One region of the Priestia sp. D3YE.R1 genome, then DNA from elsewhere that is predicted to be linked to it. Evidence: a T-box and tRNA genes for the amino acid it is inferred to sense, from the RefSeq annotation. Region 1 holds a T-box; the other holds one or more tRNA genes.

The links. A T-box is a leader RNA that pairs with one kind of tRNA and senses whether it is charged. The one in region 1 lies ahead of thrS (threonine--tRNA ligase), so its partner is inferred to be a tRNA-Thr.
Region 2: it encodes a tRNA-Thr, which carries the amino acid that the T-box ahead of thrS (threonine--tRNA ligase) is inferred to sense. The anticodon was not compared.

Annotation. Positions count from the first base shown of each region.
Region 1 covers NZ_JBLTHW010000001.1:140,847-156,182, reverse strand. The annotation lists gene ACOZIR_RS00805 (hypothetical protein) at 108-485, shown strand; gene ACOZIR_RS00800 (DUF1294 domain-containing protein) at 504-764, opposite strand; gene rplT (50S ribosomal protein L20) at 825-1,184, opposite strand; gene rpmI (50S ribosomal protein L35) at 1,224-1,424, opposite strand; gene infC (translation initiation factor IF-3) at 1,446-1,949, opposite strand; ribosomal protein L20 leader region at 2,019-2,141, opposite strand; gene thrS (threonine--tRNA ligase) at 2,313-4,271, opposite strand; T-box leader at 4,315-4,563, opposite strand; gene ytxC (sporulation protein YtxC) at 4,624-5,484, opposite strand; gene dnaI (primosomal protein DnaI) at 5,581-6,513, opposite strand; gene ACOZIR_RS00765 (replication initiation and membrane attachment family protein) at 6,545-7,960, opposite strand; gene nrdR (transcriptional regulator NrdR) at 8,033-8,494, opposite strand; gene ACOZIR_RS00755 (hypothetical protein) at 8,738-9,124, opposite strand; gene speD (adenosylmethionine decarboxylase) at 9,218-9,598, opposite strand; gene ACOZIR_RS00745 (glyceraldehyde-3-phosphate dehydrogenase) at 10,023-11,054, opposite strand; gene coaE (dephospho-CoA kinase) at 11,329-11,925, opposite strand; gene ytaF (sporulation membrane protein YtaF) at 11,949-12,578, opposite strand; gene mutM (DNA-formamidopyrimidine glycosylase) at 12,639-13,472, opposite strand; gene polA (DNA polymerase I) at 13,494-15,336, opposite strand, start outside.
Region 2 covers NZ_JBLTHW010000001.1:969,144-984,479, reverse strand. The annotation lists gene ACOZIR_RS04930 (TIGR02206 family membrane protein) at 33-788, opposite strand; gene ACOZIR_RS04925 (ABC transporter permease/substrate-binding protein) at 957-2,480, opposite strand; partial or broken gene ACOZIR_RS04920 (ABC transporter ATP-binding protein) at 2,480-3,430, opposite strand; tRNA gene ACOZIR_RS04915 (tRNA-Thr) at 3,697-3,769, opposite strand; gene ACOZIR_RS04910 (aromatic ring-hydroxylating oxygenase subunit alpha) at 3,980-5,032, shown strand; gene ACOZIR_RS04905 (DHA2 family efflux MFS transporter permease subunit) at 5,065-6,588, opposite strand; gene ACOZIR_RS04900 (TetR/AcrR family transcriptional regulator) at 6,854-7,756, shown strand; gene ACOZIR_RS04895 (carbohydrate ABC transporter permease) at 7,857-8,678, opposite strand; gene ACOZIR_RS04890 (carbohydrate ABC transporter permease) at 8,695-9,597, opposite strand; gene ACOZIR_RS04885 (ABC transporter substrate-binding protein) at 9,621-10,862, opposite strand; gene ACOZIR_RS04880 (amylo-alpha-1,6-glucosidase) at 10,935-13,055, opposite strand; gene ACOZIR_RS04875 (LacI family DNA-binding transcriptional regulator) at 13,144-14,160, opposite strand; gene ACOZIR_RS04870 (ATP-binding protein) at 14,306-15,336, opposite strand, start outside.

The DNA of each region.
Region 1 (15,336 bases):
ATCTTCTTCTTTGTAAACCAATAAAGAAATTATATCAAAAATCATGAAACTTTTTAGAGACTGAAACGTAAAGTAAGAAAACTGTGCCTTGTAAAGGAGGGAGCGTTATGTTTGTTATTGTTATCGTTCGCGTGTTCATTTTCGCGCTTGTTGCTTACACACTATTAAAGCTGGTTCAGCATTTTCGCAGTCCAAAGCGGAAGCTTGTAGCAGCTCAGGAACATCAGCAATTTTTTGTCGTCGACGAAAAAACGAATATCCGCAAAAATTTTCTATTAACGTATAAAGGTATTTTATTTGAAGGAGAAAAATACAGCAATCCCAATGAACCAGAATCTTTATCAATTACAATGGTGTTAACCGATCCATCTCGATTACATGAACTGCAAAAACAAGATTTCAAGCTGCTGGAAAATCACGTACACGACATGTACCCAAATGCTCCTATTCGCTGGAAAAGCCCCGTTCGAGAATTTTTACACTGAGCACAAAATCATTTGTGCTCAGCTGATAACAAAAAAGAAAAGTAAATCAAGAGCGGCAAGAATAGGAAAGCCTACTGTAAACGATGTGTGCTTCGTTTTATGACGATAGCAATACATACCAATCAGTCCTCCAATGGCTCCTCCGACAGCAGCTACCGTCCACAGCGTACTTTCGGCAATTCTCCACTCATGTCTTTTTGCTTTTTGTTTATCTCTATACATCATTCCTATCCCTACTATATTAATAACAATAAAATAGGTAAGCAGCAGTTCATTCATGATATCTCCTCCGATAGCAAAAAAGCCTCATCATCTAAAGATGACGAGACTTTATATTCATTACTTATCTAAGCCTTTTTTAGCAGCAGTTGCTAATTCAGCAAATGCTTTTTCATCAGCTACAGCTAAGTCAGCAAGCATTTTGCGGTTAACTTCAATACCTGCTAATTTTAAACCGTGCATTAAACGGCTGTAAGAAAGACCGTTCATACGAGCAGCTGCATTAATACGTGTGATCCATAATTTACGGAAGTCACGTTTTTTCTGACGACGGTCACGATAAGCATACATGTGAGATTTCATAACTTGCTGATTAGCAACTTTATATAATCTATGCTTCGAACCGAAGAAACCTTTAGCTAATTTTAAAACTTTTTTACGACGTTTGCGTGTTACTGTACCGCCTTTTACGCGTGGCATAATTGTTTACCTCCTGTATTGTTTCTATCTCAACCCAAATTACTTAATGTTATCTAATAAGTGACGGATACGTTTGAAGTCACCTTTGCTTACTAAAGAACCTTTACGTAATTTACGCTTTTGTTTTGTAGATTTGTTAGCGAATAAATGGCTTGTGTAAGCACGAGCACGTTTTAATTTACCGCTTCCAGTCTTTTTGAAACGCTTTGCAGCGCCACGATGTGTTTTCATTTTTGGCATGGGGTGTTCCTCCTCGTTCTATTACTTTTCGTTTTTAGGTGCCAAGACTAAGAACATGCTGCGGCCTTCCATTTTAGGAGCCGATTCAACTGAACTTACATCTTCGCAAGCTTGTGAAAAACGTTCAAGTACTTTTTGGCCAATCCCTTTATGAGTAATGGCACGACCTTTAAAGCGAATAGACGCTTTCACTTTGTCACCTTTTTCAAGGAACTTGCGTGCGTTACGAAGTTTAGTGTTAAAATCATGTTCATCAATTGTTGGACTTAAACGAACTTCTTTTAAGTTTACAACTTTTTGGTTTTTACGAGCTTCTCTTTCTTTACGTTGTTGCTCATAGCGGAATTTACCGTAGTCCATAATACGACATACCGGCGGTTTCGCATTTGCAGCAACCATTACTAAGTCAAGATTTACTCGTGAAGCAATTTCTAATGCTTCATTTTTTGATTTAATTCCTAATTGTTCACCATTTTGATCAATTAGACGAACTTCGCGAGCTCGAATGCCCTCGTTTACCATCATGTCCTTGCTAATAAGTAGCCACCTCCAAGGTTTAATGAGCGAATACGCTTGCTTAGACCGATTATTAACTCACACAAAAAAGTGTGAGTACATACTGCACCCACACTTCTATCGTTTTAATTAAGATACGATGTACCTGCTAACTGCTCTATGCGTCACTCAGGTGAGAAGCGGGTGCTTCTTCTTCTGTATAAACAAGTATTCAATTACTTAAGCTATTATAGTATCAACAAAGACAAAAGTCAATGATTTCGTTCTTTTTTAACAACAAAAGTTATTGTATCAAAGGAAAAACATTTATGCAACAGTTTTTTATAAATGTTGTATAAAAAAGCAGAGAATTTCAATTCTCTGCTTTTTCTATTAACGAGATGCTTCTGCTTTTACATTTTGTAAAAAGGCTTGGAAATCCACCGTTTCTGAATTCTGCTCACCATATTTACGTACGTTTACTGCTTTATCCTCTACTTCTTTATCCCCTACAACAAGCATGTAAGGAATTTTTTGCATTTGAGCCTCACGGATTTTATAGCCAATTTTCTCATCGCGAGAATCAAGTTCCACGCGAATACCCGCAAGTTGAAGCTGTTCTTGCACTTCTTTTGCATACTCAAGGTGAACCGTAGGTGATACCGGAATCACTTGAACTTGTACAGGTGCTAACCACGTTGGGAAAGCTCCTTTGTATTCTTCGATTAAGAAAGCTACAAAACGTTCCATTGTTGACACCACGCCGCGGTGAATAACAACAGGTCGATGTTGTTTTCCGTCTTCCCCTACATACGTTAAGTCAAAGCGTTCAGGAAGTAAGAAATCCAATTGAACCGTAGATAGCGTCTCTTCTTTGCCAAGAGCTGTTTTAACTTGAACATCTAGCTTTGGACCGTAGAATGCCGCTTCGCCTTCAGCTTCATAATAATCAAGGTCAAGTTCATCCATTGCGTCTTTTAACATGCTTTGTGCTTTTTCCCACATTGCATCATCATCGAAGTATTTTTCTGTATCTTCAGGGTCACGGTAAGAGAGACGGAATGAATAATTTTCAAATCCAAAATCTTTATAAACCGCTTCAACTAAGCGAACCACACGAATAAATTCTTCTTTGATTTGATCCGGACGTACAAAGATATGTGCATCATTTAACGTCATGCCTCGAACGCGCTGAAGTCCTGATAATGCTCCTGACATTTCGTAGCGGTGCATCGTTCCAAGTTCAGCAATACGGATTGGAAGCTCACGATAGCTGTGAATACCTTGTTTGTAAACCATCATGTGATGAGGACAGTTCATTGGACGAAGAACCAGGTCTTCGTTATCCATTTCCATTGCAGGGAACATGTCATCTTGGTAGTGCTCCCAGTGACCAGACGTTTTGTAAAGTTCTACACTTCCAAGCACTGGCGTGTAAACGTGCTGATAACCAAGGCTTACTTCTTTATCTACGATATAACGCTCGATAATACGGCGAATCGTTGCACCTTTTGGAAGCCATAAAGGCAGACCTTGTCCTACTTTTTGAGAATTTGTAAATAAGTTTAACTCTTTGCCAAGTTTACGGTGGTCACGCTCTTTTGCTTCTTCAAGAAGACGAAGATGCTCGTCTAAATCTGCTTTTGTAAAAAATGCTGTACCGTAAATACGCTGCAGCATTTGATTGTCGCTGTCTCCGCGCCAATAAGCACCTGCTACGCTTAATAGTTTAAATTCTTTAATTTTGCCTGTTGACGGCACGTGCACGCCTCGGCAAAGATCAAAGAATTCGCCTTGTTGGTAAATCGTAACCGTTTCACCTGCTGGAATCGCATCAATCAATTCAAGTTTTAGTTCATCGCCAACTTCTTTAAAAAGTTGAATGGCTTCTTCACGAGAAACTTCTTTTCGTTCAATTTCAATATTTGCATTAACGATTTTTTTCATTTCTTTTTCAATTTTACCTAAATCTTCAGGAGTAATTGATTCTTCCATATCGATGTCATAGTAAAAACCATTTTCGATAACCGGTCCTACACCTAGCTGTACTTTTGTATCTTTGTATAAACGTTTGATTGCTTGAGCCATTAAATGCGCTGTACTATGACGCATAATTTCAAGCGCTTCAGGAGCATCTTGTGTAATGATTTCAAGACTGCCATCTTGTTCGATTGGCGTACGCAAATCCAGCAGCTCGCCGTTTACTTTACCTGCCAACGCTTTTTTCTTTAATCCCGGGCTAATAGAAGCCGCAATATCTTCTGTTGATGATCCTTTTGGATACTCTTTAACAGCTCCATCAGGAAATGTCATTTTGATTACTTCTGACACAACTTTCCACTCCTTTAACATAACTAATAAACTTTTTGTAAAAACAAAAAACTCGTCCCTTATAAAAAGGGACGAGTTGTGTATACACGCGGTACCACCCTTGTTTCCTCTTCGTATCTTGGATAACCCAAAGAACCCGAAGCGGCTCGAGGTTTTATAACGGAAATTCCGTCAGTAATTACTAGAGACGCTGCTCGTTTACTACTGAAGTTTAGAGGTGGTAAGAATATATTCCGTGTTAGGAGATTTTCAGCCTGGATCTCCCTCTCTATAAACCGTAAATATACACTCATGTCCTCATCATAACTTGTGACATATAGCTGTTTTTCAATATGCATTTATTATATTCATTTTCAAAATAGAAATCAACCTTTCACGTTATATTTTGCTTTTGATCAAACGGAAATTCATTTTTATCGTATAACATAACTTTTTCTTGAAAAATATTTTGAATGGTATAAACAAAATCATGATCATGCTGGTCGCTATACAGATGAATAGCAGCTGGAGATAAACTCAGCAAAGGCGCGATAATAGTTGAGTCTATGTATACTGATTCTTGTTCAGATAGAAAGGCCTCTGCTAGGGCTGTACATTCACGTTCCGGAACATATCTACTGCTTTGGTCGTACAATACAAACTTGTTTTTATTCAAGTGCATTACATACACATCGCCTGTAGATGACTGTCTTTCATTAGCTGCTTGACGCAGCTGATGAATAAGAATTTGATAGTCTTGTTCAAGCTTATATTCATCAATCGCCAGCTCAGCATAATAGCGCAGCCGCTCTTGATATTCTTTTAAACGGAATTGGAGAAAAGACTCAAAAGTGAATGTTACATTATGAATGAAGAAGTCTTGAAGAGCCTGGCGGATAAGTAATTCTCTTGGAAGAGAAAATGTTTTTTGCGGAATTTCGCCTCTCTCTCCTTCCATAATCCCCCCCATAATTTGAAGCAGCAAATCTTGCTCTTCCTCTTCTGAATAGAAAAATTGTTCTTTTAATATGTTTACCATCATCTTTTTCTCTTTCTTTTTTAAAATTACGTGCGTTAATACCGGTATCACCATGTCTTGTAAAATGGCCTCTCTATTGTATGTCTCATCAATGACTAAAAGCTGATTATTCACCAGCTTCAAGCACTGTGAACCATATGATAAAGCGCTTCGCTTCGCGCATAAAGACTCATATACAATGACTGCGTCTTCTACATATTTAAAGAATATTTTCATTCCTCATAGCCCCCCTTTGGACACGCTTTATTAATGTATATGGGGCAACATGCAAAAAAATGAGCAAGTCGTTACAAGAAATGTAAAACGACCTGCTCATCTATCTCTTCTATTATCTCCAGTTATTTCAACAGGAGTGGCTAGAGACTTAATTCGCTCCATGACACGAGCGGCTTTGAGTTCTTCCTTCTCGCCTCTTTGGGTATATGTCAAATGATGTTCAAGCTCTTTAAAATTTAAATTCGAGCTGAAAAATGTCGGCAAATTTTCAAGCATGCGGAATTGTAAAATGGTTCCGAGCACATCGTCTCGCATCCAGCTCGTTACGGATTCAGCTCCGAGATCATCAAGCATAAGAACCGGTACTTTTTTAACATACTCTATTTTCTCATTAAAGCTTTGATCTTGAAATGAACCTTTTAACTCACGCAAAAACTCTGGGACGTATAAAATTGTGGACTTCACTTTCTTTTCAGCTAACGAATTAGCAATCGCTCCAAGGATAAAAGTTTTACCAACCCCGAACTCTCCGTACAAGTATAGTGCCTTCATCTTTTTGCCTGGCTCATATTCACTAACAAACTCTTCTGCTAAAGTAACAGCTTCAAATCGTTCACGTTCAAGTGTAATCTTAGACATCGTTGCTTGCAAAATTTCTTTGGGAATGTACATACATTGAATAAGAGATTCTTGTTCTTTTCGCTCATCTTCTTGGACTTTTCTAGGGCAGCGTTCATACTGCACATCAATATTACGGCCTTTTACAACCAGCTGAGGGTGATATCCCTTCACCATATTGACACAGCTTTGCAGAGAAGGACATTTATCGCAGCATTTGCTTTGGTCGATAAATTCATGCATCTTCATCAAGCCCCGGTCAACCATTTGCTCATCTAACTCATAGCGATGCTCTTGGATGAATGCTCTCACATCTTGGTTTGACATAATATTCTTTTTTAATGCTTCTAATCGCGCTTTAAAATCTTTTTTATTAATCAACTGATTTAATGAGTCGTTAATAGGTTTCATTATTTCACCCCACTTCTATCATAACAATTTTTTATTCTTTATGCTTTGGGTCAAGCTTTTTTAACTTTTCTTCTAGTTTACGTTTTCGTTCTTCAAACTCTGCATCATATGCTGGCTCTGCTTTTTTCTCTACCTGCTCTTTATTTTTTAACCAGTTTGGCACCATTTCTTCACGCACAATTTTTCGTCCGGCCGTTTTTTTATTTTGCTTGGCTTCCGTCCAGTTTTGATATTCTTTCTGTTCATTTTTAGCTAAATTCATCGCTTCTTGAACAGTTTGTACCTTTTTCCGCGCCCAGTGTCCAGCGATTTTCTCTACATAGCTCTTAGATAGTTTCATATCGGATCTTAGCATAACATAGTAAATCAGAACATTTACTACCCCTGGTGAAAGCTTTTGATTAAACATCACTTCTTCAATCATTTGCAAATCTGCTTTTGATGGCTCTGCTCCCCCTGAAAACTCGATCAATAGCTGTCGAGGAGAGGTGACTTCAAGCTGTTGAATGAGCTGCTCTTCTTTTGTCTGAGGCTGCTTTTCCTGCATGGTACGAAGCATAGGAGGCTGAATTTGTTCGCTTAGATTTGGAAGTGCTTCTCCATTTTCAAATTGGTAAAAGGACTGTGCTGCTTTTCTAAGCAATTCAATATCAACTTGATCATTCTCATTTAGCGAATCGAGCACTACATTTTTCATTTGAAGAGGATCGATGCCGTATAAAAAAGCTAACTTTTCAATCGCTTGTTTTACTTTAGATGTAATGGACCTTTTCGAAATCATTGAATCTGTTAGGCCTGCTAAAAATAAATCAAAATCAAAGGAATCCGGGCTCATCTCAATAGAAGCACGGTTTGAAGAATCTATAAAGTCCGTTTGAGCATCAGGAGAAAATACATCCTTGCTTTCAGACTGAAAACTTGGAGCCAGCTCCGTTGCTTTAACTGATTTAAATACATCGTTAAATGAATGCGTCACATCTTTGAACGATTGATCATCCACGAGTGAATCCGAAAAATAATTTTTTACTTTTTGAAAGATGGATTTTCCTAGTCGGTTATATAAATATACATTTAACACGCCATCGTTAAAGAACTGATGGGGCGTAAGAGGAGGAATGAGCTCATAAATGAACACACGAACATCATCTTCTTCCTTAATATATGTTTTTAACAAACCGATGCCTTCTAATTTTAACCGTTCATGGTAAATAGCTTTCAAATTAATTTGCATCATTGACATTAGGTGATGATGCGTAGACTCTTTTCCCCATAAACGATCTTGTTCCAGCTCGCTCCATAGCGTCATATACAAACCAAAACACGTCGTACCCACCAACGGCTGATAGAGCATTGTTAAAATCTTTCGGTCGTATTCCTGCAGTATGCCGCTCGAACGAACAACATAACGATCGACCGGTATCATTTCTTTCCAATGTTGTTCTTTCATGTCGTTCCCTACCTACTTTTAAAGTAATAGAAATGACAAAAAAAGAGCCTAAAGAATACTTCAATAGCTCTTTTACAGTCGTTCCTTCTTAATTAAATCTTTTAATTCATCAATAAATACATTGATGTCTTTAAATTGTCGGTATACCGAAGCAAATCGAACATAAGAGACTTCATCGATAGCAGCTAATCGCTCCATCACCATTTCTCCTACCACATCTGACTGCACCTCTGATGTACCCTGACTGCGCAGCTCTGTTTCAATATCGTGTACGGTATCTTCCAGTTGCTTTAAGCTTACTTGGCGTTTTTCACACGCCTTAATTAACCCTCGAAGGATTTTGTCTTTGCTGAACTCTTCTCTCGCTCCATCTTTTTTTACAACAATTAACGGAAGTTCTTCTACTTTCTCAAAAGTTGTAAAACGATAGTGACACTCTTCGCATTCACGTCTTCTACGAATAGAGCGGCCTTCTTCTACAGGGCGCGAGTCCAGCACTCTCGTTCCATTGTAATGACAGGATGGGCACTTCATATTCTCAGCTCCAATAATAAACCTTGTTTTTCTTTTTATTTTCTCTCATATAAGTTAATTTCCATCTATGTTAGCCGGCTATTCGCCATTTATTATGATTGTCATCATCATTTCCTTTATCAAACACGATGCTATATTAAAGGATTTGCTTTATTCCATCTTATAGAAAACAAGGCTTGAATACAAGTAAAGGAAAAGGAATTTCCCCATTTTATTCCCTGAAATTCAAAAATAATAAGGAACTTACGAAGAAAGAGGAATAAGTTTTTGATCAAAGCTCTTATAAAGCGTACGTACAAGTTCTTTACTAAAACCAAAATCAACTGGCACCACTTTTGACTCTGTTGTAGCAGAAAAATCGATAGCGGTTTCAAGAGGACGTACGCTAATAATGGTAATCACAACAAAAGCTTTTCTTCCTTTTACAACGTTTAAGCTAATTTCTCCTCGCTCTTCATATGCAGCAATTATCTCTATCCCTTGCATGTGCTTCAACATTTCATGAACTTGCTTAAATGCATTCCCAGCCGTTGTTTTGTAATAGTGCGTTTTTAGAGTCGGATCTGAATGGCGATCGCTTGTTTCTACATGATTAGAAAATAAAGATTTAACTGCTTGTACTACCCCCATGTTGTTATCCCCTTTGTTTTTGCGTATTAAAAATTTATATACTAAAAAGAGGTGTGTAATACACCTCTTAACTTACGTAATCAATCGACACTATTAAAGTGCATTCGCTTTAGTTTGTTTTACCTGAACAGGACCCATTCCACGTGGTAATTCAATTGTTTCACGTGTCTGTGCACTTAGAGCATCTGCAATATAATCTGCTGCGATTGTAGGATCTAAATGACCACAAGTATAAACATCGATACTTGCATAACCATGCTCTGGGAAGCTGTGAATCGTTAAATGTGATTCTGAAATAATAACAACGCCACTTACACCTTGAGGTGCAAATTTATGGAACGCTACTTCGCGAACTTCCGCACCAGATTTTAAAGCTGCATCAACAAACGTTTTTTCAATATAATCAATATCATTTAACTTATCGAAATCGCATCCCCATAATTCTGAGATGACATGACGACCCATTGTTTCCATAATGATATTTCCCCCTTTAACAATTTTTAATCGTTAAACATGAAGTTCTTTCGCCATATAGCATGTTAACTACCACGGGGGAAAGTTAGTCCAAAGAGGTCCTAACCCTTTAAGTAGCCACATCACCGAAAGGTACACAAGAAGTTCACGAAACATAGTATACTTTGTTTACATTTATTTTGCAATACGTGTTTTGATTTTATTAAAGATTGTTCCCGCAGATAGACCTATACAAATTACCCCTGTATTCTCGTGAGACAGTGTGTAAAAGCTGCTAAACGACTATTAATTTTTTATTAAAATTGAGAAAAAGAAACACCCCTTTGCATGCTTATCTTATTGCTTTTCCCTATTCTTTTGAATAAAAACAAAAAAAAACAGGGCGATAGCTCCCTGTTTTTTTAAAAAGCAATCTATAGCTTTCTTAGCTTACTCTTATTTTTGATCCATTACGCATTTCTGCAGCAATATATCTTACCAAATCGACTACGCGCTGAGAGTAGCCCCACTCGTTATCGTACCAAGCTAACACTTTAATTTTATGATCCTCCATTACGATCGTGGATAGTCCATCTACAATAGCTGAATGAGGATTTGTATTAAAGTCAATTGATACGAGTGGTTCCATTGTTAAATTTAAAATATTCTTTAATGGTCCTTCAGCAGCTTTAATAAACGCTAAATTAACATCTTCCATCGTCACAGGTTTCCTTACATCCACAACTAAATCGACAAGCGATACGTTCGGCGTAGGAACGCGCAGCGCCATTCCATGAAGCTTTCCTTTTAAGTGAGGAAGAACTAATGAAAGCGCCTTGGCTGCTCCAGTTGTTGTAGGAATAATTGATTGAGCACACGCACGGGCTCTTCGCAAATCTTTATGCGGGTTATCAATATTCTTTTGATCATTTGTATATGCGTGAACGGTCGTCATTAAACCGTTTTCAATTGTGAACGCTTCGTCTAACACCTTGACAACTGGAGCTAGACAATTTGTCGTACAAGAAGCATTAGAGATAATGTTATGCTGATTCACATCAAACTCTCGTTCGTTTACGCCCATCACAATGGTAATATCTTCTTGTTTACCCGGTGCCGTTAAGACAACTTTTTTCGCACCTGCTTCAATATGTAACTGCGCTTTTTCTCTTGAATTAAATTTCCCCGTTGCTTCAACAACTAGATCAATCCCAAGCTCTTTCCAAGGCAAATTCAGCGGATCACGTGAATTTAATAGCTGGATTCTTTTACCGTTAACAATTAGCGCATCATCATCACATTTAACATCTCCATTAAATGGTCCGTGTATAGAGTCATACTTGATTAAATGTGCTAATGTTTCGGCTGGATAAGATGCATTTATTGCAATAATATCTAAATTCTCCTCTATAATCGCTGTGCGAAACACCATTCTTCCTATTCTCCCAAAACCATTAATGGCAATACGTGCTTTCATGGCTATACCCCTCTCTATATGTGTTATACTATTTAACTTTTTATATTGAATAGTATAACATAAATATTTAAAAAGTGAATAATATTAATTTTTTTTAATAAATTATTTTAATTAAGTTTTACTATATGTATATAGCGAGAACAGATATTTAACACATTCTTTTTTAGCAGCCCTTAAATATTCGCAATAAAAAATCCGAACGAGCTTGATTCTCCCTCAAGAATCAAGCTCGTTCAGATTTTCCTTCAGCTAACATACTTTTGTCCCAGCCTCTTTAATCTAGCCACAGGGCTAATATACTTAAAAGCTGTTGTTTTGTTTCCTCTACAGGTCCGTTGTTATTGATCACCGCATCGGCTAAGGCTACTTTTTGAATTAAAGGCAGCTGTGCGTGGATACGTGCATAGGCATCCTCCGTCGAAAGATCATTACGAGACTTTAACCTTTCTAGCTGCACAGGCTCATCGACATATACAACCACTACTTTATCAACTAAGTGTGTTAAATCACTTTCAAACAGCAGCGGAATATCTAATACCACAGCATCGTATCCTTCCTCGATATACCTTTCCTTTTGAGAAAGCATTTCTTTTCTTACCGCAGGATGTACAATTGCATTCAACTTTTTACGTTCTTCCTCTTGATAAAACACAATTTCCCCTAAAGCCGCTCGATTGATCTCCGCATTTTCGTGAAGAATGGCACGGCCGAACGTCTCTACAATTTGGTTGTATGCTTCTTTTCCTGGTTCGACGACTTCTTTTGCAATGTGGTCAGCATCGATTACCGGAATATTAATATCTCTCAGCATTCCAGTTACCGTGCTTTTTCCACTAGCAATTCCGCCCGTTAATCCAATTACAATTGACATTGGCCTCTCCTTTATCGCTTTATTTAAAATCTAAAAATACCTAAAATAATAAGCAGAACTCCCGGTAAAAAGGAAAACATTTTCATCCATGATAAACGTGAAAAAACTTTGCCAAACTGTATGCCAGCACTTAAAAAAAGTGAACTCATAAGAGCTACAGCAATTGCTAAAGCATACGGCGAATAACCTAATAAAGCTGCTCCAAATCCTGCTCCAAATGCATCAAGAGATAATGCAATTCCAAGTATAAATGCTTCAATCCCAGTGATGGAACCTGAATTATCTAAATCTGCTGCCGTCGGTTTTTTCAATACGTTAATGACTAAGCCAATCGACTTAATTTCAATCTTCACTAATGTTTTTTCTTCTTTCACCCGCGATGAATCTGCCGGACAAAAAAACTGGTATAAAATCCACATTCCAAGTAGAACAAGAATACCTCCGCCTACTTTATTTAGTACATCCACTGAAAATAGATGCGTAAGTACCTTTCCTAAAAACATAGAAAACATTAAAGAAAATGCTGAGCAACATGAAATAATAAAAATGGATTTCAGCGGGATTTTCACCTTTCGAAGTCCGTATGTCAGGCCAACGCTAAAGCTGTCAAGACTTACGGCAAAAGCAAGAATAAGTAAAGAAAATGTTATCATGATGAGAGGACTCCTTTCCTTTCTGTCTATACGTAGTATATGAAAGGAGCCCATCCATTGTTATTTTTTAGCCGGCTGACAATTTGGGCAGATGTGTGTTCCTCTGCCGCCTACAACAAATTTTTCAATTGGGGTACCGCACATTTTACAGGATTCGCCTTTTCTTCCGTACACGTACAGCTGCTGCTGAAACATGCCTATTTGCCCCTGTGTGTTTACATACGTGCGAATTGTGCTGCCCCCTTGTTTCACCGCTTCTTGAAGAGTCGCTACAATTTCTTCGTACAATTTTTCATACTCTTCGTCTGTTAATTGGCTGGCTACTCGTTCAGGGTGAATCCCTGCGCGAAATAGTGCTTCATCTACATAAATATTCCCGAGCCCAACCACAACATTTTGATCGAGTAAAACCGGCTTGATTTTTCGAGAGGTTTTGCCGATTCGCATTTTTAATTGACTTGGATTAAATGTTTCGTCAAACGGTTCAGGTCCAAGGCCAATAAGAGGAGGAAACAGGTCTTCCTCTCCCTTTTTAAATAAGTGCATGGTACCAAACTTCCTTACATCCCGGTATCGCAATTCTGTTCCATCGGTGAAGTGAAAAAAGACGTGTACATGCTTATCTGGTTCTTCTGCATTTTCATGGAGAGCATATTTTCCTTCCATACGCAGATGAGAAACCATCGTATAATCATCGAGTACAATTTTCAAAAACTTACCTCTGCGTTCAACATCTTGAATGGTTTGCCCAACAAGCGCGTCACAAAACTGCTCAACTTGCTCAGGACGTTTGATAATATTAGGCCATTTAACGGTTACACGCTCAATGGTCTTACCACTGGCTAATTCAATCAACGTACGTCTGACGGTTTCAACTTCTGGTAATTCTGGCACGTTTGTCACATCCTTTTTCCACTACTTTGCTTCGTACCAAGTCTTTCCGTAAGAATAATCTACTTTCAACGGAACTTCTAGCTCTAAAGCATGCTCCATTACTTCTGGTACGATTTTCTCTAAAATTTTAATTTCTTCTTCTGGAGCTTCAAAAATCAGCTCATCGTGTACTTGAAGCAGTAGCTTAGCCTGAAGATTTTCATCTTTTAAGCGCTTAGCCATTTCAATCATTGCTTTTTTAATAATATCAGCTGCTGTCCCTTGAATAGGCGTATTCATAGCTGTACGCTCAGCGAAGCTGCGGAGATTAAAGTTTCGGCTCGTGATTTCAGGCAAGTAACGTCGGCGGTGCAAGAGCGTTGTTACATATCCCTTTTCTTTTGCATCGCGCACAATCGTATCCATATACTCCTGTACACCCGGGAAGCTTTTTAAATAGCGTTCAATAAAAGTAGCCGCTGCTTTTCTTGTAATTCCTAAACTTTGCGATAAACCGTAATCACTGATGCCGTAGACGATTCCAAAATTAACTGCTTTAGCCTGACGGCGCATATTGGACGTTACTTCTTCTCTTTCGACATGGAACACATCCATCGCTGTTTTAGTATGAATATCTAAGTCATGCTTAAACGCATCAATTAGCTTTTCATCATCTGCAATATGAGCCAGTACGCGCAGCTCAATTTGTGAATAATCTGCCGCAAATATTAACCAATCAGGCTGTGAAGGCACGAATGCACCTCTTATTTTTTTACCTTCTTCAAGACGAATCGGGATGTTTTGCAAGTTAGGATCTACTGAGCTTAATCTTCCCGTTTGAGTTAACGTTTGATTAAAGCGGGTATGAACTTTCCCATCGCTTTCATGAATAACCTTTTTTAATCCTTCAATATACGTAGACTGTAATTTTCCTAGCTGACGGTATTGTAAAATCTCTGGGATAATATCATGGGCGCTAGCTAATTGCTCTAATACATCAGCTGATGTGGAATAGCCTGTTTTTGTTTTCTTTATGACTGGAAGCTGCATTTTTTCAAAAAGAACAACTCCTAGCTGCTTTGGTGAATTAATATTGAATTCTTGCCCCGCGTATTCGTAGATTTTCGCTTCAATTTTTTCAAGCTGTTCTCGAAGATCTTCGCCCATTTCATCCAAACGCGCCCGGTCAATTTTCACCCCTTGATATTCCATATCAGCAAGGACAATGGCAAGAGGCATTTCAAGCTTTTCAAACAGCTCAAACTGTTCATTCTCAACCAATTCTTTTTCTAACACTTCTTTTAAATACGCTACGGCGGCTGCTTTTCTTATAACATGCTCAGCTAGCTGATCGTCTTCTGCAATGCTTCGCTTAGCTCCCTTTCCATACACAGCTTCATCTGATTGTACTTGATGATATCCTTTTAATTTTGCAATTGTCGCTAGATCATCATTTGCCTCAGCAGGATTCAAGATGTAAGAAGCAATCATGACATCATGTTCAATTCCTTTAATTTCATGCCCCGCCCATTTTAAGGATACAATTGTACGTTTTCCATTAAACACCGTCTTTTTTACACGTTCGTCTTCTAACCATGCTTTAAATTTAGGAGATGAAAGAGCTGTGTCTTTATCAATAAAATAGTGGCCATTTTTGTTGCTGATTCCAAAACCGAGCAGCTGATTGTGATGATAGTTTTCTTCATACCCTTCTACGATCAGAGCTGCTTCGCTTGTTAACATATCATCGTGAATTTCTTCCGCTATCTCAAACGTCAGTTCTTCAAAATCTGCTTCCTCTTCTGCTGTTTCACCGAATTTAGCAAGCAGAGAATTAAACCCAAGCTCTTTAAATAAAGAGATGACCTTTGAAGATTCAAACCCG
Region 2 (15,336 bases), 830 kb from region 1:
TTTTCATTCAGGAAATCCTAGCTAGTTTACACTTATAAATTACCAGTATTAGCATTTCTCTTCAACAAAATTGATTTCCCTTTGATTTTCTTATGTACCCAAAACGGCAGATAAAGAACAAGAAAGCTAAGAATTATGATTCCTTCAATCCATACTAAATACCAAGGGTGAGGTCCAAGAACATCCAACAAGGAAGCGTGCTCTGGCTTTCTCATCATGTATAAATAATTCGCACCGAGTAAACGATTCATGGCATAGATAAAACCTCCGTACAGATTAACAAATACTACGCTTACCCATAAAGAACGAAACGTCGGCTCATATCTGCAGGCAGCAATTAGTATACAGCAAGCAAGCACCACACCGCCATGCGATAAATAGAACTGCACATAGCGAAACTGGGCATACGCATAGCCGCCAAGGTCTGGGGTAATCATCGCTTGAACAGAGCTGCTGATTCCTGCGAAGTACACAAAATAAAAAAGAAACCTGCTTTTGGTTATCAGCACAACAGCAGCCAGCAGCACGACTATATCACTGAGCTGAAGAGGCAAGGAAGTTTCAACCGACCACTGATGACATCCGATTTCCCAAGCCTGGTAGGCCGTTTCTGAAGCAATTAGAACAAATGAAAGCAAAACGAACGCAAACCTCTTTTTTCGCAGCTGCTTTCGCCACAAAAAAATAAATGCTCCTATGATCACAATAATGGCTAAAGTTACAAGATGTTCAACTGAAAAAAGCTGAAAAGAATGTTGTACAGGGTGACACGTAAAAAATGAATTCATAACGGCATCTCCTCTCCATCAGAAAACAAATTTGGTACCTTTAGCTTGTTCATAAGACCTCATTTTCATTAACGCTTCTCTCACATTAAAAAGAGATTGAAACATAACGAAATCACGCCCAAAAAAAGATCCGAACGATAAATCGTTCGGATCTTTTTTTGTTCATTTTTATTTTTTAATTAATCCTTTTTTCACTAAGAATTGATGAGCGACTTCTTCAGCCGTTTTTCCTTTTGCGTTTACTTGATAGTTCATTTCACGCATTTCGTCGTCACTGATTTTACCGCCCAGTTGATTTAAGATTTTTTTCAGTTCAGGGTGCTCTTTTAGCGTATCTTCACGAAGCACAGGCGCTCCTTGATACGGAGGGAAGAACTGCTGGTCGTCTTTTAAGACTTTTAAACCAAACTGTTTGATTTCAGGATCCGTTGCGTAAGCATCAAGCATGTTAATATCGCCTTTTTCTACAGCGCGATAGCGAAGCTTCGGCTCCATCGTTTTAATATTCGGGAAGGTAAGGCCATATTCTTTTTGAAGGCCTACGTAGCCGTCTTCACGATCTTTAAACTCAAGCGTAAATCCTGCTTTTACTTTATCTGTTGCATTTGCCAAATCTGAAATGGTCGTTAGATTATTTTCTTTGGCAAATTCTTTTGTCACGGTCAATGTGTACGTATTATTAAACTTCATTGGATCTAAATAGACAAGGCCGAATTTCTTTTGAAATCCTTCTTTTGCCTGCTTGTACACCTGTGTTTCATCTTTGCTGTCCGGCTGTTCCTTTAGATGCGTCACAATGGCTGTACCCGTATATTCAGGGTACAAATCAATTTCCTTGTTACGCAGAGCCTCAAATACAAATACCGTTTTCCCAAGCGACGAACGAAGATTTACTTTCATATCGGTTTGATCTTCAATTAATTCTTTGTACATATTAATTAAAATATCTTGTTCTGCGCCAATTTTCCCTCCGATAACAAGGTCTGGTTTTGTTGCGCTCATCGCTGCAAACGGAGAAACAAGAATAAGTATTAATACGATAATCATAATGAAAGAGCGTTTTTTGGACCCTTTTTTTGCTGAGTGTTCAATCGTTCGCAGAATTCCATCAAAAATAAGCGCTAATAATGCTGCTGGAATAGCTCCTAATAAAATCAAACTATTATCGCTTCGGTCAATACCAAGCAAAATTAAGCTTCCGAGTCCGCCCGCTCCGATAAGAGCCACGATTGTCGCTGTACCAATAATGAGTACCATCGCTGTGCGAATTCCGGCCATAATGACAGGAAGTGCTAGAGGAAGTTCTACTTTGATTAATCGTCTCCACGAGTTCATCCCCATGGCTTTGGATGCTTCAATTAAAGATGGGTCCACTTCTTTAATTCCGGTATATGTATTTCGTACAATAGGAAGAAGCGAATATAAAAACAGTGCAATAACCGCGGGAAAGGTTCCAATTCCGACAAGAGGAATCAGTAATCCTAATAAAGCGAGTGAAGGAATGGTTTGCAGTACGGCTGTTACGCCAATGATCGGTTCAGCTATGCGGTCATGCCTCGTTAAGTACAGTCCGAGCGGCACTGAAATTAATACGGCAATAACAAGAGCCAGTACTGAAATTTGAATGTGTTCAAGAAGAGCTTGAAACAGTGCATCTCCTCGTTGATCTAATAATGTGCTTAGTGCATTCATTACAGCGTTCCTCCTTCTTTCGTTTTATCAGAAAGAAACGCTAATAGAGTTTTGCGCGTTACAACGCCAATACGTTTGCTCCCTTTTTTCACGGCTATTGCTTCATGGTCGTAAAGGGCGTCCATTGCCTGCTGAACAGTGGCGGTTGAAGCTAGCTCTTCAGTAGGTTCTACGTCTGGCTGTTCACTTTCTTTGACAAACATATCTAATGTCTCAAATAAAGTATTTCCTTGATTTCCAATAAATGTTTTTACAAATTCATTTTTAGGCTTTTAAATGAATTCCTCTGGGGTTCCAACTTGAACAATTTCCCCATCTTTCATCAAGCAGATACGATCTCCAAGCGTCATCGCTTCGCTCATATCATGCGTAACAAACACAAATGTTTTGTTGATTTTTTCTTTTAAGCTAATAACATCTTGCTGAAGCTGTTCGCGGCTTAACGGATCGAGGGCGCTAAAGGGTTCGTCCATTAAAATAACGGGGGGATCAGCTGCGAGGGCACGTGCTACACCTACACGTTGCTGCTGGCCACCTGAGAGCTCAGACGGCTTTCGGTTTCGATACTGCTTTGGGTCTAGTCCTACCAAGGTAAGCAGTTCATCAATGCGCGTTTTGATTTTGTTTTTCTTCCAATGCTTCATCTCCGGTACAATGGCTATATTTTCAGCAATGGTCATATGAGGAAAAAGAGCAATCTGCTGTAGGACATAACCAATGTTCCAGCGTAGCTCATGTATGTTGTGGTCCGATACGAGCTTATCTTTTATGTATAGTTCTCCTTCGGTAATATCATGAAGACGGTTAATCATTTTTAAGGTGGTGGTTTTCCCACATCCACTCGGACCAATTAAAACGAAAAACTCTCCTTCTTTAATTTCTAGATTAATATTTTTCACGGCGGTCGTACCGTCTGGATATTGCTTTGACACATTCTTAAACGTAATCAAATTATCGTTCACACTCCCTGTTGAAATTTAATCCCTAGTTTCGTGTACCCAATACTTAGAGGCAATAAACATTCTTTTAAGAATATTTCTAAATATGATTCATAAGACATAGTCGAAAAGATACACATGTTTTTTCACGGCCTCCTAATAAGGCTATCAAACTGTTAAAGTGTTCACAAGGCGGGGAAGAATAATTCGGAGAATACTTTTAAAGCCAACATAAATAAAAAAACCTTCTTTCAACAAGAAAGAAGGTTTTTTTATTATGCTAGCGACAGGGATCGAACCTGCGACCTCTTGCTTACCATGCAAGTGCTCTACCTACTGAGCTACACCAGCGTCTTGAAAAATTATATCACGTTTAAATTAATTTAGGAAGCGCTTTTTTCAATTTTTTTATTGGTATATTCTCTAATTTGCGTCTTCTGAAATTCGCACTTTCTACAAAGTTCCATATTTTATGTTAGAACTCCTCACATAAATTGTGTGAATTTTCTTTTTTTATATTACCCTTAGTAAAAGAGCTTACAAAAGAAGGGAAGAAAATAGATGGAACAACAACCAACCATGACCAAATCAAAAACGGCAACTCCCTACCCAAGAGACTGCACGTTCAGCCTGGAAGATTGGACGACGCTCGCTAAGTATTGGTACCCTGTCGCACGCTGCAGTGATGTAACAGAGAAACCAACGTCCGTAAAACTGCTAGATGTAAATCTAGTTCTATACCGTACCACACACAAAGTAGTAGCGGCTCGTGATTTATGCGTTCACCGAGGCACCCCGCTTAGCATGGGCTGGGTGGAAGATGATGAAATTGTCTGTCCTTACCACGGCTTCCGCTACGCAACGGACGGCGCATGCACGTCGATTCCAGCTCACCCTGACGCCAACATTTCTCCCCGCCTGTGTATGGCCGTCTATCCAGTTATTGAACGATTTGGATTAGTGTGGACTTCCCTGACAGGAGAAGAAGATAACCTGCCTTACTTCGATGCGTGGGAGGATCCTGATTTTCAGCAAATTGTTTGTCCGAGCTTTGATATCATGGGTTCAGCCGGTCGTCAAATGGAAGGCTTTTTAGACGTAGCTCATTTTGCTTGGGTTCACACGGACACATTTGGTGATCGAAACAACGCCTTCGTGCCTAAATATAAAGTAAGCGATACAGACTATGGGCTTCATGTAGAATATACGAGCACCGTGAGCAATTATTCCAAAGAACAGCAGCATTTAAATCCACCTGATTTTAAATGGCTTCGCGTCTTTGATGTTTATCCGCCGTTTACAGCTACGCTAAAAGTATACTTCCCAGAAGGCGCAGAGCTGTGGATTATGAATGCAGTCTCTCCTATTTCAGCCCGCGAAACACGTTTATTTGCGCCAATCGCTCGAAACTTTGACAAAGATTCTCCCGTTGAAGGTGTGTATGACTTTAACCTTCGCGTCTTTGACGAAGACCGTGAAATGGTTGAAAATCAAAAACCTGAAGACTTGCCTTTAGATCTGCAGATGGAAGCGCATATTATGGCTGATCAAACGTCTATCGGCTACCGGAAATTATTAAAGAAAATGGGCTTAAGCTTTAGATATACAAGCTAAAAAAATCCCCGCTGTCTCAGCGGAGATTTTTTTTATTTAGCAAACTGCTCGCGTCCTGCTTTTTCCTTTATCACTTCATCTTCACTTGCAGGCGTTGCTCGTTTCATAAACAATGAAAGAATTAAGGCAACCACCACTAGTACTACTGAGACGGCAAAGGCATCGTTAATCCCCTGTACCATTGCCTGCATCCCAATCTGTTCTTTCATTTGAGCTGCCCCGGCTGCGGTTGCATTAGCTGCTCCTGCTCCGCTCATTGCATCTTGAGCGAGCTCTTTTGCATGAGTAGCTGTACGGTTTGACATCACCGTTACTAAAAGAGCCGAACCAATAGCTCCCGATACTTGTTGAAGCGTATTGTTCATGGCAGTACCATGCGGATTAAAGCGCTGCGGCAGCTGATTTAATCCGTTTGTCATAACCGGCATCATCACCATAGACATTCCGAACATACGAAGCGTATAAAGCGTAATGAGCGTTGTATACGTCGTATCAAGCTCTAAGTTACTGAAGAAATACGTCGTAACGGCTGTAATAGTTAGACCCGTTACAGCCAGTGCACGCGCTCCGAATTTATCAAATAATTTTCCGGTAATCGGTGACATCACACCCATTAGCAGCGCACCTGGAAGCATTAGTAATCCGGAATGAAGCGGAGAAATGCCTCGTACCGTTTGAACATAAATTGGCATTAGCAGCATGGCTGAAAATAATGCCATTGTGATCACCATCGAAATCGTTGATGATAAAGCAAACATTGGATATTTAAAAATGCGGAATTCAAGCATCGGTGTTTTAAGCTTGAACTGACGCGTAATAAATAAAATCAGAGCCACAGCTCCTACGATAATGGTGCCGTATACTTCCACAGAATCCCAGCCTTTATCCCCTGCTGAGCTAAATCCGTATAGAAGTCCGCCAAATCCAATTGTAGATAACAAAAGAGATAAAAAATCCAAATTGATTTCCACTTTTTCTTTTTTGTCTTTTAATAGGAAGAAAGCGCCTATTAATACAATGGCTGCGATTGGCGTAACAAGGTGGAACAGCATTCTCCACTCATAGTGTTCAATTAGCCATCCTGATAATGTAGGACCAATTGCCGGAGCAAAAATCATAACTAAACCGAAAATCCCCATCGCAGCTCCGCGTTTTTCTAATGGAAAACTTGTGAGCAATACGTTCATTAAAAGCGGCATCATAATAGCTGCGCCTGACGCTTGAATAATACGAGCGGTTAACAACACAGAAAATACGGGCGAAGAACCGGCAAGTATTGTTCCTGCTGTAAATAAAGTCATCGCCGTTAAAAATAAGCCTCTGATAGAATAGCGCTGAATTAAAAAAGCGGTAGTTGGAATCATAATACCATTCACTAACATATAACCAGTAGAAAGCCACTGGACAGTTGACGTTGTCACATCTAAGTCTTTCATAATAGACGGCAGCGCCACATTTAGTAACGTTTCATTCAACAATGAGATAAAAGCGCCAATTAACAAAATAGCAATTATGCCATAAGGCGGCTTTTCCATTTGATTTATTGATTGACTCATTATTATACCCCCTTATACTTTAGGTTCATTTTTTTAGACACATGTTCTACATAGAGTATATTATACTGTGAGTTCAATTTATGCAAGCGAAAAATCTTGCGTTCACGTCCTTTATTTTCTCAACTTTTTTAGCCCTATAATCCTCTTATATCAATATATATGCCGTGATATCGTTATTTTTCCGAAAAGAACATTTGTGTAAACGCTTTAAATCATGTATTATAAAGTTGGACCATGAGTCTAATTTTATATTTAGGTGATAATAATGAATAACCGAAAACAGCAAGTTGTAAAAAATGCACACCATCTCTTCGTTGAAAAAGGATTTCAAGCTACATCCATTCAAGACATCATTGATTATAGCGGCATTTCAAAAGGAACATTCTACAACTATTTTTCTTCAAAAAATGAATTATTAATCGCTGTTTTTACCTGGCTTCATACAACAATTGAACAAGAGCGCAATCAGCTGCTGGTTGGTAAAAGCATGACCGATGTAGATGTATTTGTTAAACAAATCGATGCGCAGATGAAAAACCATCACAAACATAAATTTTTTACGTTACTTGAAGAAGTATTTGTTTCCAATGATCCTGATTTAAAAGCATACATTAAAAAAACCCAGTTCATCGAAGTAAACTGGATTTATAAACGGTTTATTGATTTATTTGGGCAAGAAAAGAAACCTTATCTGCTAGATTGTGCAATTATGTTTCTTGGCATGCTTCACCGCAACTTTCACTATCATTTTATGGTCAACGGTACAAATACTGATCCCCATGAGATTATAACTTACAGCGTTAAGCGTCTGCTTCCTCTTGTAGACGAAGTAGCAAGTTCAGGAGACATTTTGCTCGATCCGCAAACGATCAAAGAATGGCTTCCATCTTGCCCCAATACTAAAAATCAAATAGAACAGGACATTTCTACAGCACTTATCGATTTAAAAAAACAAGTTCACAAACAGTTCACGGATGAATTCGAACGTCAAAAATGCACAGAGCTTATTAGTTTTATTGAAGAAGAGCTGTTTAAACAATCACCCCCCCGTAAGTTTGTTGTTGATAGTGCTCTACATTCATTAAAACAGCTGCCTGTTAACAACAGTAAAACGAACTTAGAGGAACTGCAGACGATGATTGATCAGTATGTGAGTGAACTTCACTAAAAACAAATTGAACCATAACAGCAAAAAACGAACGATTATAGTTTTTTAATTAATCGTTCGTTTGTAATTCCAACTAAAATCCTTTTATCCCAGCCGTTTTTTATTTTCCTCCAGTAAACGAAATTCCTTTAATGAAATATTTGTTAAAAAACGCATAAATGAGCAAAATGGGAAGTGTAAAAACCATGGAAGCTGCCATAATATAGTTCCAATAACTAATATACTGACCTTTAAATGTGTTAAGGCCTAAAGTCAAAGTGAACATATTTTCATCGGACATCACAATTAAAGGCTTCATAAAATCATTCCAAAATCCCATAAATACAAAAATCGTTTGTGCTGCTAGGGCAGGTTTTGCAAGTGGAAGGACTATTTTAAAGAATGTTCCAAACTTTGATAACCCATCCAACTCCGCTGCTTCTTCAAGCTCTTTTGGGAAATTAATAAAAAATTGACGCATCATAAATATAAAAGTCGCATTTACCATTCCCGGTACAATCATTCCCTGATAGGTATTTAACCAGCCTAACTCTTTTAAAATTAAAAAATTAGGAATCATCGTTACTTGTCCAGGAATCATAAGCACCGCTAAAATGATAATAAATAAACTTTTCTTTCCCGGGAAACTGAGGCGTGCAAGGGCATAACCAGCCATTGAGTTAAATAGCAAATTCAGAGCTGTTCCTACTACGGCAATGAATAAGCTATTAAACATCCAGCGAGGGAACAGCTTTTGTTCCACAAAAATTTGTTTATAGTTGTCTAGCGTAAAGTGTTTCGGAATAAAGTTCACCGTACCTGACACAATTTCTTCAAGCGTTTTAAAAGAAGCGGATAGCGCCCAAATAAATGGAATCAGAGTAATCAGCGCGTATATGCTTAAAATCGTATATAAAATGAGGACTCCTATTTTTTTCTTCATCTTTTTCTTCCCCCCCTTAGTACATACTTTCTTCTTTTGAAAACTTCCTCTGAATAACCGTTGCCATCAAAATCACGAGCGCCAGCATAAAGGCTAGTGCTGCAGCATATCCCATGGTTCCTAAATTTTTAAATGCATATTGATAAATAAGAAGAACAACAGTCAGAGTCGAGTTATTAGGACCTCCTGAACCTCCTGAGAAAATAAACGATTGATCAAATAACTGAAACGTACCAATCAGTCCCATGATTACTACGAATGATGTAACCGGTCGCAGATTCGGAACTGTAATATGCCAAAATCGTTGAAACACATTAGCCCCATCTAACTGAGCTGCTTCATACAGCGAATCTGGTACGTCCTGCAAAGCTGCCAAATAAATAACCATAAAAAATGGAGCTGTTGCCCAGATGTTCATAATCATAATGGCAATCAAAGCGACCTGAGGATCTCCAAGCCAATTGTAAGTTGGAAGGCCAACAAACTTTAAAAACTCGTTCACAATCCCATTTTGATTGTACATCCACATAAAAATAAGTGTTAATACAGCCGATGATGTAAGCGTAGGTAAAAAATAAATAATGCGAAAAACTTTTTCTGCTTTTAGCCCTGCATTTAATGTGGCAGCCAGTATAAGTGCCAATGCCGTTTGTACCGGTACAACAATTACTACATACTTCACCGTATTCCAAAGAGCAATTTTAGCTTTGTCATCTTCAAGAACCTTCATGTAGTTCTCAAGCCCTCGAAAATGGAACTCAGTTCCACCCAGTAATTGAACTTTATGTAAAGACAAAAAGATGGCATAAAAAATAGGTGCAATAACAAACAGCAATAGTACAAACAGTGTAGGCGTCATAAAAGCATATCCTTGCCCTACATCACGAGGTTTGTACGTTCTTATTTTTCCGTTTTTCATTTCCTCCACTCCCCCGCCGAGCCTTATTCATAAATACTAATCTCTTGATTTGCCTGCTTTTGTGCTTTTTTCAAAGCTGTTTCTAAATCACTTTGTCCCAAAAAGGCGCTTAAAAACTGGTTATTAAAGTTATTCATGATAATAGGCAAATACGGACCATCTTGCCAGACAGTTGCATAAGCAGCTCCTTTTACTAATGGACCTCGTTTTTCGTCTTCAGCAAAACCAAGCTTATCCGCTACGGATTTTCTTGTTGGCAATGCATAACCCTTGCTTGTCCAAGTTTCCATTCCTTCTTTTCCGGTTAAGTACTGAATGAGCTCCCAAGATGCTTTTTTCTTTTTTGAGTCAGCATTCATTACATACGCGACCGTAAATGCCATCGTATTTTTGTGACCGTTTATTGTCGGAACTTCTGCCGTACCGTAATCAAGTTTTGGGAAGGACTCTTGTAAAAATGGAATCATCCAATTTCCTTCAATCACCATAGCTACTTTTTGTTGTGCAAACATGTCCGTACCTGAATTTGCGCCTACATCAGAAGGCTGTACAGACGTTTTATCTTTTAAATGCTGATCGATGAGCGGCTGAAGAGAATCCACGACTTCTTTCGTAGCAAAGTTTGCCTTATTGTTCTTTACAACGTCTCCTCCGTTTGCCTGCGCCATGTAGAAGATACGCGCTAATTCCGGCGTGACACCAAACGCTTGAATCCCTTTCTTTTTAAATATTTTTGAAACTTCTTCAAACTCATCCCATGTTTTTGGTACGTCTACTCCTGCTTCTTTAAATAGCTTTTTGTTGTAAAATAAGCCTAATGTGGAGTAATCTTTCGGAAAACCATACGTCTCTCCATTTTTCTGAAACGCTTTCAATAATGGTTTCTCAAAATCCTGAACATCAAAATTGGACTTTACATAAGAATTCAAAGGTTCTAAAACCCCTGTATTGATAAGACCAGGCGCTTCAAGTGCATCAAGGTAAAAAACATCTGGACCGTTTCCGCCAATTAAACGCGTTTTTAAAATATCCATGTATTGATCAGTGATTACTTCATGCTTCACATGAATTGATGGATGGAGTTTTTCAAAGTCTTGAATAGTTTGATTAAGCAGCTTCGTCTCTGTTGGGTTGCCTCCCCAGCCGGCTAATACAATTTCGACTTGACCATTTTTCCCGGAAACTTCTTGTACATTTGAACATCCAGTTAAAGCTGCTCCGGCTACTGCCAGAACCAAACTTAAAGCGAGTATCCACTTCTTCATTAGCTGTCTCCTTTCATTTCATTGACCTGCGGCTTATTAAGTGACGCTTAATAAGCCGCGGTCGAAGTAACATTAACCTACATAATTTCTTACTTTACATTGAGATAGAAGCTCGTATTTTGTCGTATTTTCTTTCACGTAAATAATAGTTTCGCTTTCGTCTTTTTTAACCGTTAATGAAAGTTTTCCATTGCCAATTACAAGGTTTTCTACAGAAATTTCATTCATATCGTCTATGAGCAAAGGATTTATCTGTATAGTACCTGCTGTACTATCAGGAAACAGTCTCAGCATCGCCTGTACGAAAGCTAAAGGCGTGCCGGCTGCCCAAGCTTGAGGTGAGCAGGCAACGGGATATTTGACAGGCTTGCCAAGGTTACTTGAATAGCCGCAGAATAACTCTGGAAGGCGGTCGTATTCAAAATGCTCAGCTGCATCAACCAGCCCTTTTATCACTTTATTGACTTCTGTTTGCTTGTTCGCTTTACTCAAACCGAGAACAATTAAACTATTATCGTGCGGCCAAATGCTCCCGTCATGATAACTCATTGGATTATAACCCGCTTCTCCTTCTGCCATTGTACGAATTCCATATCCCGAAAACATAGGTTCTGATACTAGCCTTTCCGCTACTTTGTTCAGCTTCTCCTCATCCATCATTTCGGCTAAAAGTACATGACCTGGATTTGACGTAATCGTTCCTACTTGATGTTTATGTTCATCAAGTGCAATGGCATAGAATGACACGTCTTCCATCCAAAAGGCTTCATTGAACTTTTTACGCAGCAGCTCAGCTTCTTCACGTAAATTATTTGCTTCATTTGTTTTGTTTAACTGATCATATAAAGAAGCAATACCCATTTTCGCTTGATATACATAGCCTTGTACTTCCACTAAAGCAATAGGAGTTTTTGCATATTCACCGCTGCGATGGACAACAGAGTCTCCTGAGTCTTTCCATCCTTGGTTAGCAATTCCTTTACTTGATTCTTGATGGTATTCAAGAAATAAATCACCGTCTCGATCTCCATATTCATTGATCCATGTCAAAGCTCCATCGACAGTCATTTGCATTTCTTTTACAAACTCGAAGTCTCCCGTCCACTTCACATATTCCGTTAACAAAATTAAAAATAATGGTGTCGCGTCAACTGTTCCGTAGTACGGAGTAAAAGGTATTTGATTTGTGTTGGCTAGTTCTCCGTAACGTATTTCATGCATAATTTTACCCGGCTGTTCATCACGCCATGGATCATTTGCCGTTCCTTGATATGCTGCCATGGTACGTAGCGTTCCTTTTGCTACTTCCGGATTAAAAGCCAGCATTTGAAGCGCTGCAATTAGACTATCCCTTCCAAATGGCACACCAAACCAAGGCAATCCAGCTACAGGAAAAGCACCGAATCCTACATCCGTTAGCAGTACGCGCAGGTCGTTAAGTCCTCTTGTAATAAGGCGCTGCATTGTCGGATGATCGGTTGTCACTTTTGTAGAAGATTTTTCCCACTTTTTATATGACTGCGTTAGTAAACTAAATGCTTCACCAGCTGATAAAATATTTTCATTGATGCCTTCGCCCATTTGCGGCTGAACCATTAATGTAATTTCTTCTTCTTCCTGATGGTTCAGTTCGAAAGAAAACATAACCTCTCCTTGTTCATACACGTGTGAGGCTTTTTTATCCCAAGAAATCCGTGTCGAACGCTTAATATCATCTGCTCCTTCGTATGTATATATTAAACTGCTTTCCCCTTTTATTTGCCCTGTTCGCTTTCCGACATTTCCAGTTTGAAAACCTCTTACGATAAACATATCGTTAAAATCGACATCTGCTTGGATACTTAATGTAAAAGCAATTTTTTTAGGAAAATAACTTTTCAATTTTATTTTTTCATAGAAAACACCCTCGTATATAAAGCGTTTTCTTTCTATTTCTACAGACTCTCGCCACAGCGAGAGTTCTCCTTCTTTTTCCATATGCGGATTAGTAAGAAGAATTGTGGCTAACAGGTTTTCGTCGGCACTTGAGGACAATAACACAGGATCTGCACCGTTAATTTTCAAATGAAATTTGCTCAAAAAACGCGTATCTTTCATATATAGCCCTAAACCATACTGATGGTTTTCAGTGATATTTCCTGCTTGATCTGTTAGTAAAAATAAGTCATTTTCTTTAATCACACGGTAATCCATTTCCATCCCCCTAAATTTCACCGAAACGTTTTGGAAAAACGAAACACAAAAACCGAAACGTTTCGGTTTTTACATTATATAAAAACCACTAGCCGTGGTTTTTAGCTGTTGATTCTCGAATAATCAGCTTTGTATCAAGATAACGCTTCATATTTGTTTCTTTTCCTTCTAGCATCTCAATTAGTAAATCTGCAGCTTCATAGCCAATCTGATATACTTCCTGCCCTACAGTCGTCAAATTTGGAGACGAGTAAGAGGCAAGAACAATATTATCATATCCGACAATCGAAATGTCTTTCGGTACATCAAGGCCAAGCTCTTTGCATGCTTTTAATGCTCCCAGTGCCATTAAATCACTTGCACAAAAAATAGCGGTGAGCTCTTTATACTTATTTAAAAGCTCACTGGCAGCTTTCTCTGCTTTCTTTTCTTCAAACTTTCCGCTTACAACCCATTCAGACCGAAACGACAAACCACATTCTTTGAGGGCTTGTCTGTATCCATTGAGACGTTCTTGGCTGACAAATGCGTCTTCATGTCCGTTAATCATCCCAATATGCTGATGGCCAAGACTCGCTAAATGTTCAACCCCTTTTTTAGCTCCCAAGGCATTATCGGTGGTGACATAGCCTACTGAACTAGAATGGACGGGAATATCAACTAAAACACAAGGAATATCGCTTTCTACTACTTCTTTTAAATAAGGATCTTCTTTTTTGATGCCCTGAATAATTGCCCCGTCCACTCTTCGCTCTCGACAAAGCTGAGTATACGTTTTTTCTCGCTGCATCATCGTGTTTGTATTAAATAAAATCAAGTCATACCCCAAAGTAGATGCACGCTCATTTACACCGCACAATACTTCAAACGTGAAATTATCTTTTACGCTCTCTCTGCTGATGCCTGAAACTAGTAGTCCAATTGTCTTTGACTTTTGCATAACCAATCCTCGAGCTAATGTATTAGGGCTATAGTCCAGCTCTCTTGCTACGGCTGCAATCTTTTGCCTTGTTTTTTCATTTACATCTGAATAACCATTTAAAGCCCGAGACACCGTCGTTACAGATACGCCAGCAACTCGCGCTATATCTTTAATCGTTGTCACTCAAAATTCCTCCAAAACGTTTCGGATAACTTTAAATAGATTGTAACGCTTTCATTTATTAAATTCAATACTTTTTTTAATAATCAGTTTACTTTTATCTATTTCTAAAACTTTTGCATATAAAAAGCAGCCCTAAGGCTGCTCTTTATTCACAAAGTGGAAATTCAAGTGAAAAACACGTTTCTTTTCCTTTTACGCTAGACACACTCACTTTTCCCTTCATATAATGAATAATGCTGAAAGATACCATCGTTCCAAGCCCGGTACCTTTTTCTTTTGTTGTAAAATACGGTTCGCCTAGCCGGTTGATTTGTTCTTGCGTCATGCCGCAGCCCGTATCGATAATATCAACGATAACAGCTCCGCCTTCTTTTCCTACTTTAATAGTTAACGTGCCTCCGTCTTGCATCGCTTCAATACTATTTTTAAATAAATTGATTAGGCACTGCTGAAGCTTTCTTCTTTCTCCCATTACGAAGAACTTCATTTCTTCATCGAATGTAAAATCAATCGCGACTCCGTTCATATTGGCAAGAGGCGTCATAATATGGGTGACGTGATGAATTTCTTCTGAAATATTCATTTTTTCATTTCGTTCTGGAGCGGAATTCGCAAATAGCAAGTAATCATCAATGATTTCTTTTGCGCGGTCTAATTCATTAATCGCAATTGAAATGTAGCGTTTTTTAGCAGGTTCTTTTTCATCTTCCTGCAGCATTTGCATAAATCCTCTGCTTGCCGTTAGAGGATTTCGCACCTCATGAGAGATGCTGGCAGCTAAATGACTGACAATTTCTAGCTTTTCTGCTTTCATCAGGCGCTGCAGCACTAATAAATTTGCTCGTATCGCTTCCCACAGTATGGTAATCACAAACATGCCTGCTACATCTAAAACAGCGAACTGAACCCACACGCTAATAGGAATGCTTGTTACGTGTAAGACAAAAATAGATACAAGCATAGCTAATAAAGAACCAATTACACTAAGACAGGTGCTCACGATAATTCTATTTTTTAATGAGAAATGTAAAAAGTATTTTGTTATGAAAAATAAAGGAATGGATAAAATCGGAAGAGCAATTAATGTTGATAAAAACCCTACATCGTACCCGCCAATTAGCAAGCGCAGCAGTAAAATAAAGACAAAAAGCAAGCTTCCCAGCGGCCAGCCTCCAT